DNA from 3 places in the Rhodococcus sp. GQ147 genome. Region 1 is predicted to be linked to each of the others. Evidence: riboswitches for the same ligand, from Rfam matches in the RefSeq annotation. Region 1 holds a riboswitch; each other region holds the start of a gene.
What was found. Region 1 has a riboswitch for S-adenosylmethionine ahead of metX (homoserine O-acetyltransferase MetX). Riboswitches for the same ligand answer to the same signal wherever they lie in the genome.
Positions count from the first base shown of each region.

Region 1 (5,391 bases):
GGGATCGAAACGCGCGACGAGCTTACGCGCCTGGTGCTCGAGATAGCTCTGCACGGCGTACCGGCCGCCGCGCCACGGGTCCTCGTCGTCCTGGGGTAGATTCCCGAAGCGCGTGTCGAGTTCGAGTTCGGTCCGGTAGGTGAGGTGCGCGATGGTCCGGGCGATGGCGAGTCCGGCTTCGGGACGCCGCCCCGTGCCGTAGTAGTCGCCGCCCTGCCAGTCGGGGTCGGCCGTGATGGCAGCCATCTGCGCGGTCTGGGTGCCGATCTGGTCGGCGGTCGCGCGGGCACCGGTGGCGAGGACGAGCGACGCTCGCACCCGCTCCGGGTACGCGATGATCCACTCGAGGGTGCGCATGCCACCCATCGATCCGCCGGTCACGGCGGCGAGGACGTCGATGCCGAGCCTGTCGAGCAGCGCCACCTCGGCCGCCACCTGGTCGCGCACGGTGATCAGCGGGAAGCGGGATCCCCAGGCCTTGCCGTCGGGTGCGGTGCTGCCGGGGCCGGTGGTGCCGCGGCACCCGCCGAGAATGTTCGTCGAAACCACGCACCAGCGGTCGGTGTCGATCGGAGCACCGGGGCCGACCATGCCCGACCACCAGCCGGGGGACGGATGGTCCGGTCCGGCGGGGCCGGTGACGTGCGAGTCGCCGGTGAGGGCGTGTTCGACGAGCACCACGTTGTCGCGGGCGGGGGACAGTTCGCCCCACCTCTGCACGGCGACGGTGACGTTCGGCAGCGTCTCGCCGCTCTCGAGCGCGAGATCGCCGATGTCGATGGTGTCGAGGCGTCCGTCTGCCGGGGGCAGTTCGACGCGACGCCGCTCGGTGCCCGCCGTCAAGAGATGACCGCCTCGAGGCTCGCGGTGGGCTGGCAGCGCCGGCTGCGGATGTCGGTCATCGTGTCCTTCCGGCGGTGATGGGAGGTGTGATCGTGGCTTGGGTGCGACAGCACATCATCATCTCAGTCCTCCCGACAACAGGCTTGTCGGTGGGGTTCCACCGACCGTGTCATCACCCGGAGCACCCCACCCCGGTCGGAGGGTTGCCGGCCAGCAAGCCGGGGCTTGACGCTGGCACTCATGACTTTCCCGGCAGTCTAGCGACTCTCCGTTGCAGGGTCTTTATGCACCCTCTGAACATCCCTGACCAGCAGGAAAGTTACCGGTCGGTAGGGCGTGAGGGTGGAACGAGGCGCTTTGCGGTCGTCGGTAATAGCAGTACGCTTGTCATGTTTGGCCGCGGTTCAGGACGTGGACACGGCCATGCTCGCTGCTCGCGAGCCGACGGCGACCGCACCCACAAAGTGCGGTCGATTGGGGACCTACAGAAACGTCCTAGGAGGACACGAAACGCATATGTCCAAGATCAAGGTTGAAGGTAAGGTCGTCGAACTCGACGGCGACGAGATGACCCGCATCATCTGGCAGTTCATCAAGGACAAGCTGATCCACCCGTACCTGGACGTGGATCTCGAGTACTACGACCTCGGCGTGGAGAACCGCGACGCCACCGACGACCAGGTGACGGTCGATGCGGCGAACGCCATCAAGAAGCACAACGTCGGCGTCAAGTGCGCCACCATCACCCCCGACGAAGCGCGTGTCGAGGAGTTCGGCCTGAAGAAGATGTGGCGGTCGCCCAACGGCACCATCCGTAACATCCTCGGCGGCACCATCTTCCGCGCGCCCATCATCATCTCGAACGTGCCGCGTCTGGTTCCGGGCTGGACCAAGCCCGTCATCGTCGGCCGCCACGCGTTCGGCGACCAGTACCGCGCCACCGACTTCAAGGTCGACCGCCCGGGCACCGTCACCATCACCTTCACGCCCGAGGACGGCAGCGAGCCGATCCAGCACGAGGTCTGCCGGATCCCCGAGGACGGCGGCGTCGTCATGGGTATGTACAACTACAAGAAGTCCATCCAGGACTTCGCGCGCGCCTCGCTCTCGTACGGCCTGCAGCGCAACTACCCGGTCTACCTGTCGACCAAGAACACGATCCTGAAGGCCTACGACGGCATGTTCAAGGACGAGTTCCAGCGGATCTACGAGGAAGAGTTCAAGGCGGAGTTCGACGCCGCCGGTCTCACCTACGAGCACCGCCTCATCGACGACATGGTCGCATCGTCCCTCAAGTGGGAGGGCGGCTACGTCTGGGCCTGCAAGAACTACGACGGCGACGTCCAGTCCGACACCGTTGCCCAGGGCTACGGCTCGCTGGGGCTGATGACCTCCGTCCTGATGACCCCGGATGGCAAGACCGTCGAGGCGGAGGCCGCACACGGCACCGTCACGCGGCACTACCGCCAGCATCAGCAGGGCAAGCCGACGTCGACCAACCCGATCGCGTCGATCTTCGCCTGGACCCGCGGCCTCGAGCACCGCGGCAAGCTGGACAACACCCCCGAGGTCATCGAGTTCGCGCAGCAGCTCGAGGACGTCGTCATCAAGACCGTCGAAGCCGGTCAGATGACCAAGGACCTCGCACTGCTCGTCGGCCCGGAGCAGGGCTGGCTGACCACCGAGGAGTTCCTCGGCGCACTCGACGAGAACCTGCAGAAGGCTCGCGCCTGACCTTCGGCTCGTTTCTCGGCAGCACGAACACGGGACGCCCGCACCGGGCGTCCCGTGTCGTGTTTCCCGAGCACTCCGGGCACGGGCTACCGTTCCGTGTACCACTGTCAGTCGCATCACCGCCGTAGTGCCCGGGAGGAGGACGGCCGTGACCACCACTGGTGCCGACTCCGAAGGTCGCGGCGGGGCGCATGCCCGCCGGCGCTTCTGGACCCGGGTGTGGGCGCTGATGTTCGGCTCGGCGCTGGCCTACCTGCCCGTCGCGCTCGCGCCGAATCTGATCCACGCGATCGCCCGCCGCACCGACGAACTGGCCTACGACCGGTCCACGCCGGTGCGCAGCGGCGTGCTCACCACCCTCACGATGGGTGAGGCCGCCGCCGTCCTCGGGGTGCTCGCCGCCCTCGTCATCGCGCTCAATCTCATCGCGTGGTCGCTCGGACCGGTCATCGCCGCCGAGGGTTCGTCCCGATCGACCGAGGCGTTGCGCCTCGAGCACCTCGAACTGTGCGGGTCGGTCTTCGGAGTGGGAGCGACGATGACCTTCGTCGCAGCGCTGCTCGACGGTCTCCCGCACTCCGTGGATCTGGCGGCGCTGCTGCTGTTCCCGGCGGTCTTCGTGATCGTGGTACTCAGCCAGGACCTGTTCCTCGCGACCCAACGCGGCGTCGGTGCCCGCCGTCGTCTGCGCCGGGAGGCGTCGCTGCTGCGCCGACGTGAACTGCTCGCCACGGCGGCGAGGCTGCGACCGGGCGACCCGCGGGTCGCCGGCCACCCCTTCGCGGCGCTCGCCGTCGAACTCGCGGTCCTGGCCGTCGTCACGGTGGTGACGGGGCTCCTCATGATCGTGGTGTTCGACGACGAGTCGGGCTCCGGGCCCTTCCTGGATTCCTCGGACATGGTCTTCGTGGTGGTCACGTCCGCGATCACGATGTTCACGGCCGTCGTCCTCGTGCTGTGGACGGTCCGCTGCTGGTTGCTCCGCCGATACGTCGGCGCGGTCCTGGCCGCGGCGTTGGGTGGCACCCTCTACGTCGTGGTCGGTGCGGGAATCGTGTGGGCGGCACTCGACGAGGACGCCGTCGCCGAGGCGATCGCCTCCGCCGCCGTCCTGTACGCCTGGATAATCCTGCCGGCCGCCGTCCTGCTCCTCGGCACCGTCGGGGTGGGCCGTCGGGGTCGCTTTCCGGGTGTCACCGCCGCCCTGCGCGCCGCGGTGCTGCGCGAGCGGTACCGGGTGCGGCGCGCCGAGCTCGACGGTGGTCGGAGAAACGGTCGAGCGGAGGGTTCCGTCCCGCCGCTCCGTCATCTGATCGTGCGGGCGCGCACCGTCGCCCGTGTCGCTCCGGCGGACCGGACATGACGACGGGGACGTCCTCCTCGGAGGACGGCCCCGTCGATCCACTCGTCTACCGGTGCGCGCCCACCGGATCGCGGTGCGTAGCGCGCTGCCGCTCCGTCTGCTCGGTCAGCAGGTGGCCGAACAGACCCCCGGCGCGCAGCCATTCCCACTCGAGGGGAGTGTCGATCCGGGAGAGCGCCGTGCCCTCCCACACGATCTCGCCTGCACGGCGGACCCGGACGGTGATCTCGGTGGTCGATCCGAGAGCGGCCAGTCCACCACCGTCGACTTGGGGAGCCCGGTGATCCCGACGAGTTCGCGCAGCGTCCGGATCGGGTGCTCGGCGTCGAATGCGTTGAGCAGATCGAACGCGCGGGCGACGCTCCGCACGCCGCCGTCGGCTCCAGCGACCGTCGATGCCTGTGTCATGCGAGTCACTCCAGGCCCACAGAACAGTCCGAACAATCCGCAGAATGGAACACATGAGTGTTTCCCCAGTAGATTTAACCGTGCAGTCGCCATCTCTGATGAGGTGGCTGATCTCCTGAAGCAGTAGTCGGGTGCTGAGCGCTCACACGCTCAGGAGCTTGGTCCCCTCCAACGACGAATTCAGATCATCGTTGAAATTCTTCACCGCCAGGCGCAAGACCAAACCGATCAGCAGGACCGGCAGAGTGAACAGCAGCAGGAAGCCTAGCGCCTTCCAGTAGTCGGCATCGTAAATTCCCGCGATAGCCGCGCGCACCGCTGTCGTGGCATGGGAGACCGGGACGAACGGGCTGATGTTCTGGAACCACTCCGGCAGGACCGCCAACGGATACGCACCCCCACCCGCGGAGATCTGCACGACCAGCAGGAGCACCCCTATTGCCTTACCCGCCTCGCCAAATGCAAGCACAAGCGTGTACGTGATGAGCGAGAAGACGAACGACATCACCCACCCGGCGAGGATCAACAGGAACGGGTGCGCCGGACGAACCCCGACGAAGCCGATAAGGCCCACGAAGAGGATCGTGCTCTGCAGAAGAGCCATCCCGCCGAAGATCGCGTAGTGGCCGAAATACTCCTGCCACGGCTTGAGCGGCTTATCGAGCGGTGGAAGCGACTCGCGCGAGACCTCGGTGCGGATGAGCACCGCGAGCAGCAGCGAACCCACCCAGAGCCCGAGGACCGTGTACAGCGGCGCCATCTGCGAACCGAAGTTGTCGACCTTGAACACCGGGATTTCCTTGAGGTTCACCGGAGAGGCGAGCTGGGAGGCGAACGTCGCCGGGTTCGAGCCGATGATCTCGGTCACCTTGCTGAGGTCACCGGTGTTCTCGGCACGCGCGAGGGCCGCCTCGAGATCGGCAAAGATATCCGAGGTCCCACGGAGATCGCTCGCGAGCAGCCGGACCGCGGTCTCCGCGTCGGAGAGGCCGGCACTCAGCGAACCCGCCCCGGAGGACAGCGACTGCTCCGCTGCTCGCAGA
Region 1 covers NZ_JCAXDU010000001.1:171,851-177,241, reverse strand. The annotation lists gene metX (homoserine O-acetyltransferase MetX) at 1-843, opposite strand, end outside; SAM riboswitch class IV at 978-1,089, opposite strand; gene AC6CID_RS00855 (NADP-dependent isocitrate dehydrogenase) at 1,360-2,577, shown strand; gene AC6CID_RS00850 (hypothetical protein) at 2,726-3,940, shown strand; gene AC6CID_RS00845 (hypothetical protein) at 3,987-4,133, opposite strand; partial or broken gene AC6CID_RS00840 (IclR family transcriptional regulator) at 4,247-4,348, opposite strand; gene AC6CID_RS00835 (YhgE/Pip domain-containing protein) at 4,491-5,391, opposite strand, start outside.

Region 2 (5,391 bases), on a different contig from region 1:
AGGGAACCACCGCCGAGTTCGAAGAAGTCGTCGTCGACGCCCTCGATCCGGGCGCCGAGGATGTCGGTCCACAGTTCGGCGACCCATTCGGCGGTGGGATCGAGACCGAGTGCTTCCACCGAGTCGGCATCGGCGCCGGGCAGCGGCCACGGCAGAGCGTTGCGGTCGACCTTGCCGGACGTGCGGGTGGGCAGTTCGTCGACGAGCGCGAGTCGGGGGACGAGCGCGGCCGGGAGTTGTTCGGACAGCAGGTCGTGGGCCGACGCGATGTCGAAGTCCGGATCGGTGGAGGCGAGGTATCCCACGAGGATCGAATGTCCCGCGGCCGTCTTGCGGACCGCGCACGCACCGCCCGCCACGCCGGGCAGGTTCTGCAGTGCGTTGTCGACCTCGCCGAGTTCGATGCGGCGGCCACCGATCTTGACCTGGTCGTCGGCGCGTCCCTGGAACAGCAGACCGGCGCGGTCGAGCGTCACGAGATCACCGCTGCGGTAGGCGCGGTCCCAGCCGAGCGTGGGCATCGGAGCGTACTTCTCGGCGTCCTTCGCCGGATCGAGGTAGCGCGCGAGGCCGACACCACCGATGACGAGTTCACCGGTCGCGCCCTCCTCGACGGGGTTGCCGTCGGCGTCCACGACGGCGAGATCCCATCCGTCGAGGGGCAGGCCGATGCGGACCGGTCCGGTGCCGTCCATCAGCGACGCGCAGGCCACGACCGTCGCCTCGGTGGGGCCGTAGGTGTTCCACACCTCGCGTCCCGGAACCGCGAGACGTTCGACGAGATCGGGTGGGCAGGCCTCACCACCGAAGATGAGCAAACGCACCGCCTCGAGGGCTTCGGCCGGCCACATCGCCGCGAGGGTGGGCACCGTGGAGACGACGTTGATGTTGCGCGAGACGAGCCACGGCCCGAGGTCCATGCCGGAGCGGACGAGCGCGCGGGGCGCCGGAACCAGGCAGGCGCCGTGCCGCCAGGCGAGCCACATCTCCTCGCACGAGGCGTCGAACGCCACGGACAGCCCGGCCAGGACCCGGTCGCCGGGACCGAGCGGCTCCCCTTGGCAGAACATTCGCGCTTCCGCGTCGACGAAGGCCGCCGCATTGCGGTGGGTGACGGCGACACCCTTCGGTGTTCCGGTTGAACCGGAGGTGAAGATGATCCACGCGTCGTCATCGAGGTTCGGGCCCCGCACCACCGGGGTGCCCGACGGCGCGGCCGTGCCCGGTCCGATGCCCTCGTCCGTGACGATGGCGGTGACCTGCGCTTCCGAGAACACGAGTTCGGCCCGCTCGTCGGGATCGTCGGCGTCGACGGGGACGTACGCGGCGCCCGCGGCGAGAATGGAGAGAATCGTCACATACAGGTCGCTGCGCCCGGAGGTCATGCGGACCCCGACCCTGTCGCCGGCCCCGACGCCCGCGTCGTTCAGCGCATACGCACCGGCGATCACCGCCTCGACCAGTTCGGCGTATTCGAGGACCGTCGCGCCGTCGTCGATCGCGGGGGCGTCGGGATGTGCTTCGGCAGTGCTCCGCAGCAGGTCGACGAGGGTGCGGGCGGGTGGAGTGTGCGACGCGCGGAGGAACTCGTCGGGGATGGGGGACCGGCCGACGGGGGTCGAGGTTATGGCTGGCAATTCCGCGGGTCCTTCTGCTCGATGGTGCTTCCGGTTATCTCACGTCCGGGTGGACGGCAGGTGAACGTTCGGCGCGCAGAACGCGTGTCGGCGTCGTGCGGTGCCGGGCGACGCGGAGCTGTGCGGGGTTGACACGGCCCGGTCGTCCTGCCATTCTCTTCGCCAGGTCATGAGTACCAGCGTCAAGCCCCGGCTAGCTGGTCGGCAACCCTCCAACCGCGGTGGGGTGCTCCGGGTGACGACCGGGCCGTGAATCCACTACCGGACACGGCAAGCGCGGACTCCGCCGGCGACGAGAATTCTCCGTCGTAGGCGTCACCGGCGGGTCCCCGAGTACACAAGGGATTTGTCATGACTGCTGTAGCCACCACCACCTGCATCGCTCCCTTTGCCACCGTTTCCGGCTGTGACGTGCAGGTTCCGCTCGTCCAGGGGGGTACCTGCACCTATGCGAACTTCGACTACGCGGCGAGCGCACCGGCGCTGTCCGCCGTCACCGACCGCATCACCGAGCTGCTGCCCTTCTATGCGAGCGTGCACCGCGGCGCCGGATACGCTTCGCGGATCAGCACCACCGCCTACGAGGACGCCCGCTCCTCCGTGTCGCGCTTCGTCGGCGCGGCCGACGACCAGGTCGTTGTCTTCACGCGCAACACCACCGATTCGCTGAACCTGCTCGCGAGTGCGGTGCCCGGCGATGTCGTGGTGCTCGACATCGAGCACCATGCGAATCTGCTGCCCTGGAAGAACTCTCGCATCGTCGAGGCCGCGGACACCGTCTCCGAGACGGTATGGCGTCTCGCGGTCGAACTGCAGCGCGCACCCGCGGCCCTGCTCGCCGTCACCGGTGCTTCCAACGTCACCGGTGAGGTCTTGCCGATCGCCGAACTCGCCGAGCTCGCACACGCTTCCGGTGCCCGGATCCTCGTCGACGGTGCGCAGCTCGTGCCCCATCGCCGTGTCGATCTCGTCGAGCTCGGTGTGGACTACCTCGCCTTCTCCGGCCACAAGCTGTACGCGCCGTTCGGTGCGGGAGTGCTCGTCGGCCGCCGAGACTGGCTCGACGCCGCCGAGCCGTACCTCGCCGGTGGCGGCGCGGTGCGCGAGGTGCGCCTCGATCACACCGAATGGTCCTGCGCCCCTGCGCGTCACGAGGCCGGCACCCCCAACGTGCTCGGCGTCGCCGCCCTTGCCGCCGCGTGCGATGCGCTCGCCGGTTTCGACGCCGACGCGGTGATCCGTCACGAGGAGGCCCTGTGCGCCCTGCTCGTCGACGGTCTGCAGGCCATCGACGGCGTGGAAGTGCTTCGGCTGTGGAACGATTCGGCCGACAGTGTCGGGATCGTCACCTTCACGGTCGACGGCTACGAGCCCGGCCACGTCGCCTCCTATCTGTCCGCCGAGTACGGCATCGGCGTCCGTGACGGACGCTTCTGCGCCCACCCGCTGCTCGCGCGGGTCGGTCGTGCCGGCGGAGCCGTCCGGGCGTCGCTCGGACTCGGCAGCTCGTCCGACGATGTCGAGCGGCTCCTCGGAGCGCTCCGGTTGCTGGTCGAGAACGGGCCGACGTGGGTGCACGCGAAGACCGCCGGCGTGTGGAACCCCTCGCCGGAGACGCGTCCCGGCCTCGGAGCGACCGACGGCGACGCATCTCCGTGCGTCTAACGGTCGACAATTCCCCATAGGATCAGTAGGGTAATTCGCATGGGACGGGCGAGGACGATCGCTGCGGCACGCTGGTGCCGTCGCCATGTCGACCTCTGCCGTACGGCATCGGGAATCTGTCCGGACTGAAGGTCTTCTCCCTCACAGTCTTCCGGCCCACAGGCCGATCCCTCCGTGCCGCTCCGCGGCCCGTACCGAGAGGTATCCCATGTCCGTCGCATCCACCGTCACCCCTGTATCCGCAGACCCGGCCGTCGTCGAGTCCGCCGCGATCCGGCCGTTGCGCGTCGCCGTCGAACTCACCGGTTACTCCGGGCCCGACTACTGGGCCGACCTGACCCTGGGACGTGTCGGCGACCCGCCGCTCGACCTCAGCGCCGATGTATCCAACGTCGTGCGGGTGCGTGCCGCCGACCTGCGTGAAGCCGGGAAACTGCGCGACCGCATCCGCGCAGAGGCCGCCGAGGAGGGCCGCGATCCCGATTCGGTCACGGTGCTCGTCGACGTCGAGATCGTCCTCGCCTCCGATGCCCGCACCGCCCGCACCCGGCGCACCCGCCCGGAATCGACTCGCGGGGAGGCCGGCACGCTGTCCTATGTCGGAACGCCGCACGGTCTCGCCGGGCTGATCGCGGACATCCATGCCGTGCAGGTCGCCGACGGCGTCACGCTGATCCCGTTCGCCGCGCCGTTCACCGTCGAGCATCTCGTCGACGGAACGCTGCCGTGGCTGGAGTCGCGCGGCCTCGTCGAGGTCTCGCCGACCGTCGTCGAGGTCCTGCGCCGGTTCGGTGAGGGCGCTCGGACATCCGTGCGCGCTTCCTGACACGCATCGGTATTGCGAAGGAGGGGCAGGAGTTTCGACTCCTGCCCCTCCTTCGCATGCGTTCACGCCGTACGGCGGTCGAGTGATTCGACGACGTGTACGCGCGGATCGGGATCGAACCGGTAGCCCGACCTGCGGACAGTGGTGATGATGTTGCCGAAACGTCCCAGCTTGGAACGGATCCGGGAGACATGGACGTCGACACTGCGGTTGCCGCGGTCGGTGTCGAAGTCGTCGTTCTCCGAGTATCCGGCGCCGAGCGGCCTCAATGCCGCGCGGGACACCACGACGCGGGGCCGACGCACCAGGTGCGCGAGGATCTCGAATTCGCTGTGACTCAACTCGACCCGCTGATTGTCGAGCACCAGCCCCCGGGCCGGCAGATCGATGACCAGAGGGGTCGGGCCGGGGCTGAGAAGAGTGTGGGTGCGCGCACCCGGGAGCAGATCGAGCGCGGTCTCCCGCAGAGCATCGGCGAGGGCGGCGAGATCGCCCGCCGACCCGGCGTTCGTGTCCGAGATCTGCACGATGAGAACGAGTTCGGGGGAATCGACCGAGCTGCCGGCCGGGTTCTCGATGGAGGACGTGGTCATGGAAGGGCTCCGCTGGTCGGAAGGTGAACGGCGCCGGGCAGGCAACTACCCGCAGCAGTGCGGCGCCGGAAAAGAGGAAGGGATGGTGCGGATCTCAGAACGCACAGAGGCACGAGCGGGTATGACACAGGTCGACATGCCTGCGGCTCCACGCTCGGACTGTCACGACGGAAAGTGTACCCGGATGGAGATGCCGGTGTACCGGTAGGTGGACGGTCTCAGTCCACGTCGACGTCGATCGCCGCGGTGATGCGCATGAGCTCCGAATAGACGGTCCGGAACAGTGTGTTCGGGCATCCACCCGACGCCCACAGATCCGGGTGGAGCTGCAGCGCACGGTCGATGTAGGTGGGCAGGTTCGTGGGATGACCGAGCGGTGCGACGCCACCGAGCGGCTGGCCGGTGACCTCCGTGACCAGGTCGGAGGAGGCCGGCACGAGTTCGCCGCCGAGCCGGTCGCCGGTCCGCTCGACCGACACGCGATGCGCCCCGGACACCAACAGCAGGATCGGGTCGTCATCGAGCAGGAAGACGAGCGACTTCACGATCGCGCCCACCTCGACACCGACCGCGGCGGCGGCCTGCTCAGCGGTGTGCACGGTCTCCGGCTGCTGGACGATCAGACCGTGATGGCCGCGGGCGATGAGCGTGTCCGAGACGCGGTGGGCAT
Region 2 covers NZ_JCAXDU010000017.1:4,176-9,566, forward strand. The annotation lists gene AC6CID_RS18620 (Pls/PosA family non-ribosomal peptide synthetase) at 1-1,637, opposite strand, end outside; SAM riboswitch class IV at 1,803-1,920, shown strand; gene AC6CID_RS18625 (aminotransferase class V-fold PLP-dependent enzyme) at 1,989-3,302, shown strand; gene AC6CID_RS18630 (hypothetical protein) at 3,511-4,128, shown strand; gene AC6CID_RS18635 (winged helix-turn-helix domain-containing protein) at 4,191-4,721, opposite strand; gene AC6CID_RS18640 (YbaK/EbsC family protein) at 4,940-5,391, opposite strand, start outside.
Region 2: it holds a riboswitch for S-adenosylmethionine, as region 1 does, so the genes downstream of both, AC6CID_RS18625 (aminotransferase class V-fold PLP-dependent enzyme) here and metX (homoserine O-acetyltransferase MetX) in region 1, are expected to answer to the same signal.

Region 3 (5,391 bases), on a different contig from region 1:
ACATCCGGATGCCGCGCGTCGTGCTCGGGGTGCTGGTCGGTGCGATGCTGGCCATCGCCGGTGCGGCCTACCAAGGGGTCTTCCGCAATCCGCTCGCCGATCCCTATCTGCTCGGGGTCTCCAGCGGCGCCGGTCTCGGTGCCACCCTCGCCATCGTCGTGGGCGGCGCGGCCGGGTTCGCCGGTGTCCCGATCGCGGCCTTCGCCGGGGGCCTGCTCGCCGTCGGCGCGACGTATTCGCTCGGCCGCACCGTCGGCGGCAGCCGCTCGGAAGTCGTCATCATCCTCGCCGGTGTCGCCGTCGCGGCCTTCGCCAACGCGATCCAGACGTTCTTCATGCAGCTGCACGACGACACCCTGCGGCAGGTGTACTCGTGGATGCTCGGCCGCCTGTCCACCGACGGTTGGTCCGACGTCGTCGTGGTCCTGCCGTACGTCGTGGTCACCGTCGCGATCATCGCGCTGCATCGGCGCACACTCGATGTCATGGCGGTCGGCGACGTCGAAGCCGCGAGCCTCGGGATCAACCCGGCGCGCGTGCGGCTGCTGCTCGTCTGCGTCGCGACCCTCGGAACCGCGGCCGTCGTCTCGGCGAGCGGTCTCATCGGGTTCGTCGGCATCGTCGTCCCCCACGCGGTCCGGCTGCTCGCCGGACCCGGCCACCGTCTCCTGCTGCCGCTGTCGCTGCTGGTGGGTGCGTCCTTCCTCGTCCTCGCGGACGTCCTGGCCCGCACCGTCATGTCGCCCGCCGAACTGCCGATCGGTGTCGTCACCGCGGCGATCGGGGCGCCCTTCTTCCTCGTCGTGCTCAGACGGAGCCGAGGTGTCCGATGAAGAGCGATGTTCTCACCACCCCGACCATGACGGTGTCGTGCCGGCAGCTCAGCGCCGAACGCGGTGGCGTCGAGGTGCTGCACGGGATCGACCTGAACGTCACCGCCGGCTCCTGGCTATCGCTGGTCGGACCCAACGGGTCGGGCAAGACCACCCTGCTGCACGTCCTCGCCGGTCTCGTGCCGGCCACCGGTCACCTGCAGGTCGCCGACATCGTGCCGGGGCGCGCCGGACGTCGGGACATGGCACGCGCGGTCGCGCTGATGCCGCAACGCCCCGTGGTGCCGGAAGGTGTCACCGTCAGGGAACTGATCCATCTCGGCCGCACCCCGCACATCCCGCGCTTCGGATCCGAGACCGCGCACGACCGCGAGGTGGTGGACCGGATCGTAGAACGGCTCGAGCTCGAAGCGTTCGCACCGCGACTCGCGACCGAACTGTCCGGCGGTGAGCTGCAGCGCGTCGTGCTCGCACGCGCTCTCGCCCAGCAACCGCGGGTGCTGCTCCTCGACGAACCCACCAGCGCACTCGACATCGGACACCAGCAGCAGGTACTCGAACTCGTCGATTCGATGCGCACCGAAGGCGACCTCACCGTCATCGCCGCGATGCACGACCTGACCTCCGCCGCCCAATACGGGGAACGGCTCGTACTGCTCGATCGCGGGCACGTCGTCGCCGACGGAGCGCCCGACGACGTCCTCACCGCCGAACGCATCGCGCAGGTCTACGGCGCCCGCGTCGAGATCCTCGACCGCCCGGCGGGTCGCGCCGTCCTCCCGCTCCGCGACAGCACGAAGGACCGCTGATGGAAGTCGTGCTCCTGGGAACCGGCGCGGCGGACGGGTGGCCGAACCCGTTCTGCACGTGTGCATCCTGCGCGGATGCCGCGCGTCGCGGCGAGATCCGCGGGCAGACCGCGGCACTCGTCGACGATGTGCTGATGCTCGACTGCGGTCCTGAGGCGCCCCGCGCGGCCGTGCGGCACGGCAGGTCGCTGGCGCAGGTGCGGCATATCCTCCTGACCCACGCCCATGCAGATCATCTGGGCCCGCAGGCATTGTTGTTCCGGTCGTGGGTGGCCGCCGGCGTCGAACTCGATGTGATAGGTCCCGCCGACGCGCTCGACACCTGTAGACCCTGGGTGGCTCCCGACGCGCCGGTGCGTTTCGTGCCGGTCGAGCCGGGGGACTCGCTCACCGTCGGCGACTACTCGGTGCGCGTTCTTCCCGCACGGCACAAGGTCTTCCGCGACGGCGACGCGGTGCTGTACGACCTGTCGGGCCCGGGCGGGTCGCGGTTGCTGTGGGCGTGCGACACCGGGATGTGGCTCGCCGAGTGGTTCGAGGCCGTGCGCGACGCCCGGTTCGACGCGGTATTCCTCGAGGAAACCTTCGGCGACCGTTCCGAACGGTCCGAGGGTCACCTCGGCCTGCCCGAGTTCGGCGCGATGGTGGATGGTCTGCGCGGTGTCGGTGCCGTCACCGAGAACACCGAGGTGGTCGCAGTGCATCTGGGCCACCACAATCCGCCCATCGACGAACTGCGGAATCGTCTGCAGCAGGTGGATGCTCGTCCCGGTCGTGACGGTGAGGTGGTCTACGTGGGTGAAGGCACTCCGGTCGTGCCGCATCGGACGCTGGTTCTCGGGGGAGTGCGGTCGGGCAAGTCGCGGCACGCCGAGGAACTACTCGCGTCCTGCCCGTCCGTCACCTACGTCGCCACCGGCGGGACACGAGAGGGTGACGCGGAGTGGGCGGAACGTGTTGCACTGCACCGGGAAAGACGTCCCGGTTCATGGTCGACGGTGGAGACGGTCGATGTCGCCGAGGTGCTGTGCACCGCTACGGAACCGCTGCTGATCGATTGTCTCGGAACGTGGTTGACGGCACGGCTCGATATCCACGGTGTCTGGGATGATGGCGACCTCGACCCTGTCCACTCCGATGTGGACGAGTTGATCGCGGCGTGGCGGAAGTGTGCGGTGCCGGTGGTCGCCGTGAGCAACGAGGTCGGTAGCGGAGTGGTGCCCGCGACCTCTTCGGGCCGATTGTTCCGCGACATGCTTGGCCGGCTCAATGCGCGGGTCGCGGAGGCCAGTGAGTCGGCAACTCTCGTGGTGGCGGGGATTCCCATTTCTCTGAAATCGGATTGATACCTGTTCTTCTCGTAACGCTGCGGACAACCCCGGCAGAGGTGAATTCCGGAAAGTGGTGCGTCAGGCGAGCAGTCGGTAAAGACCGATCAGCCCCACCACGACGATCACCGTCCGCAGCGCGACCGGCGACAGGCGTCGGCCGTAGTGCGAGCCGAGATAGCCACCGATCAAAGAACCCACCGCGATCAGTGCGGCCACGGTCCAGTCGATCCGGTCGAACGCCACCAGGATGTACGCGCACGCTGCCACGACGTTCACCACCAGCGACAGCAGATTCTTCACCGCGTTCTGTCGCTGGATGTGGTCGTGCAGCAACGCTCCGAACAAACCCATGAGCAGAATGCCCTGCGCCGCCGTGAAATAGCCGCCGTAGATGCCGACGGCGAAAGTGCCGACGACGAGCAGTGTCATCCGCACCGGTCCGAGGTGGCCGTCGGCGTCGCCGCCGGTTCTGCGGGCAACCCACGCCTGGATCTTCGGCTGGAACACGACGAGGGTAAGGGCCAGGAGGAGCAGGATGGGTACGACCGTCTCGAAGACGGTCTCGGGCAGGTGGAGCAGGAGCCACGCTCCTACCAGTGCCCCGCAGAACGACGCCGGGATCTGCCATCGCAGCCGCTCCCATTGCCCGCGCAGCTCGCGCCGATACCCCCAGGTGCCTGACACACCTCCAGCGACCAGGCCGATCGCGTTGGACATCGTCGCGGTCACCGGGGGCACACCGAACGCGACGAGCGTCGGGAAGGTGATGAGAGTGCCGGATCCGACGAGGGAGTTGATCGCTCCGGCGCCCAGTCCGGCCAATGCGACGAGGAAGAGTTCGAGCGGGGTCACCGAGGCGAGTCTACGGCGTACCGAAACCGGCCTTGTCGTCGATGCCGGGGCACCGCGTCGACATCGACATCGGTCTCGACGAGGAACGGATTTCCGTCACAGTGAGAGAAACCTTTCCGCGGCGTGCCGCACTCCGTAGCTTTAGCCGCGACCATCCAGAGCGACCGAGAGACCTGGCTCTACGACGTCGCAGCAACCCCCCGTACGCGGGTGCGGGTGCTACCGCCGGGACCCACGTCTGCACCCTCGATTTCCCACACCCCGCATTCCCGAAAGGCCCATTCCGATGGCTCCCGCCCACAGAACGTCGCCGTGAGCACGTCCACCCGGGCACGACAGTCGAAGCGGTCGAGGCGTACCGGTCGGCGTTCCGTCCGTCGCCGATCCTGAGGAAGCCCTACGTGGTGGTCTCGGCCGACGCGGTGGTCGCCGACGACGACGCCACCGCACGCGAGTTGGCGTCGACCTACGGGCATTGGACGCACAGCATCCGCTCGGGCCACGGCGCGATCCCGTACCCGGACCCAGAGACCACCCCGCCGCTGACCGACGAGGAGCGAGCCCTCGTCAACGACCGCATCGTCACCCAGTTCGTGGGGGCGCCGAGCTCGGTGGCGGAGCGTCTCGACACCCTCCGCCGAGTAACGGACGCCGACGAACTCGTCGTCACCTCGGTCACCCACGGCCACGAGGACCGTCTGCGTTCCTACGAACTGCTGGCCCGCGAATGGGGGTTGGCGCGGGTCCGCGCCGCGTGATCGTTCGTCGAGACCGGTGTTGTTGTCGATAACTCGCGAGAAATCGACAACAACACCGGTCTCGTTTCGGGGCGCCTGGGGATAACGTCGAAAGTTCTCCACAGACGGCGGATTCGGGGTACCGGAGGGACCGGAGACCGGGCACGCTCGCGCTCATGGTCGACTTCCACGAACCGTTCGCCGGCACCGATGCGCTGGCGGCCGGATCGGTGACGCGGTACCGACTCCGGCACCACTTCGTGAAGCTGCATCGCAATGTGTACGTTGCTCCGGGAGTCGAAGCGACCGCACTTCTACGCGCGAAGGCAGCCTGGCTGTGGGCGGGAGGTAGAGGGGTACTGGCCGGACCGTCCGCAGCCGCCGTGCACGGGACCCGTTGGCTCGACGCGTCGTTGCCGGCGGAGATGGTGCGACCCGGAAAACTGCACTCGACGCCGGGCATCATCGTTCGCAGCGTCGACGACATCGAATCCTGCGTCGTCGACGGAATGACGGTGACGATACCGGCCCGAACGGCCTTCGACCTCGCGCGCGGTGCGGACCTCGATCGGTGCGTCGAAATGGTGGACGCGCTCTGCAATGCGACCGGAACGAAGGTCCACGAGATCGAAGCGGTGGCCGCTCGGAACAAGGGCGCTCGGCACCTCGCGTCCGTACGGAAGGTTCTCGAACTCGTCGACGGAGGTGCCGCGTCACCACCGGAGACGCACACGCGGCTGCTGATCGTCCGATCCGGTCTGCCCGTGCCGGAGACGCAGATCGAGATCTACGACGGTGGGCGGTTCGTGGCACGCGCGGACATGGGCTG
Region 3 covers NZ_JCAXDU010000009.1:201,984-207,374, forward strand. The annotation lists gene AC6CID_RS12895 (FecCD family ABC transporter permease) at 1-833, shown strand, start outside; gene AC6CID_RS12900 (ABC transporter ATP-binding protein) at 830-1,642, shown strand; gene AC6CID_RS12905 (bifunctional adenosylcobinamide kinase/adenosylcobinamide-phosphate guanylyltransferase) at 1,642-2,988, shown strand; gene AC6CID_RS12910 (sulfite exporter TauE/SafE family protein) at 3,052-3,825, opposite strand; SAM riboswitch class I at 3,979-4,076, shown strand; partial or broken gene AC6CID_RS12915 (LLM class oxidoreductase) at 4,143-4,583, shown strand; gene AC6CID_RS12920 (DUF559 domain-containing protein) at 4,739-5,391, shown strand, end outside.
Region 3: it holds a riboswitch for S-adenosylmethionine, as region 1 does, so the genes downstream of both, AC6CID_RS12915 (LLM class oxidoreductase) here and metX (homoserine O-acetyltransferase MetX) in region 1, are expected to answer to the same signal.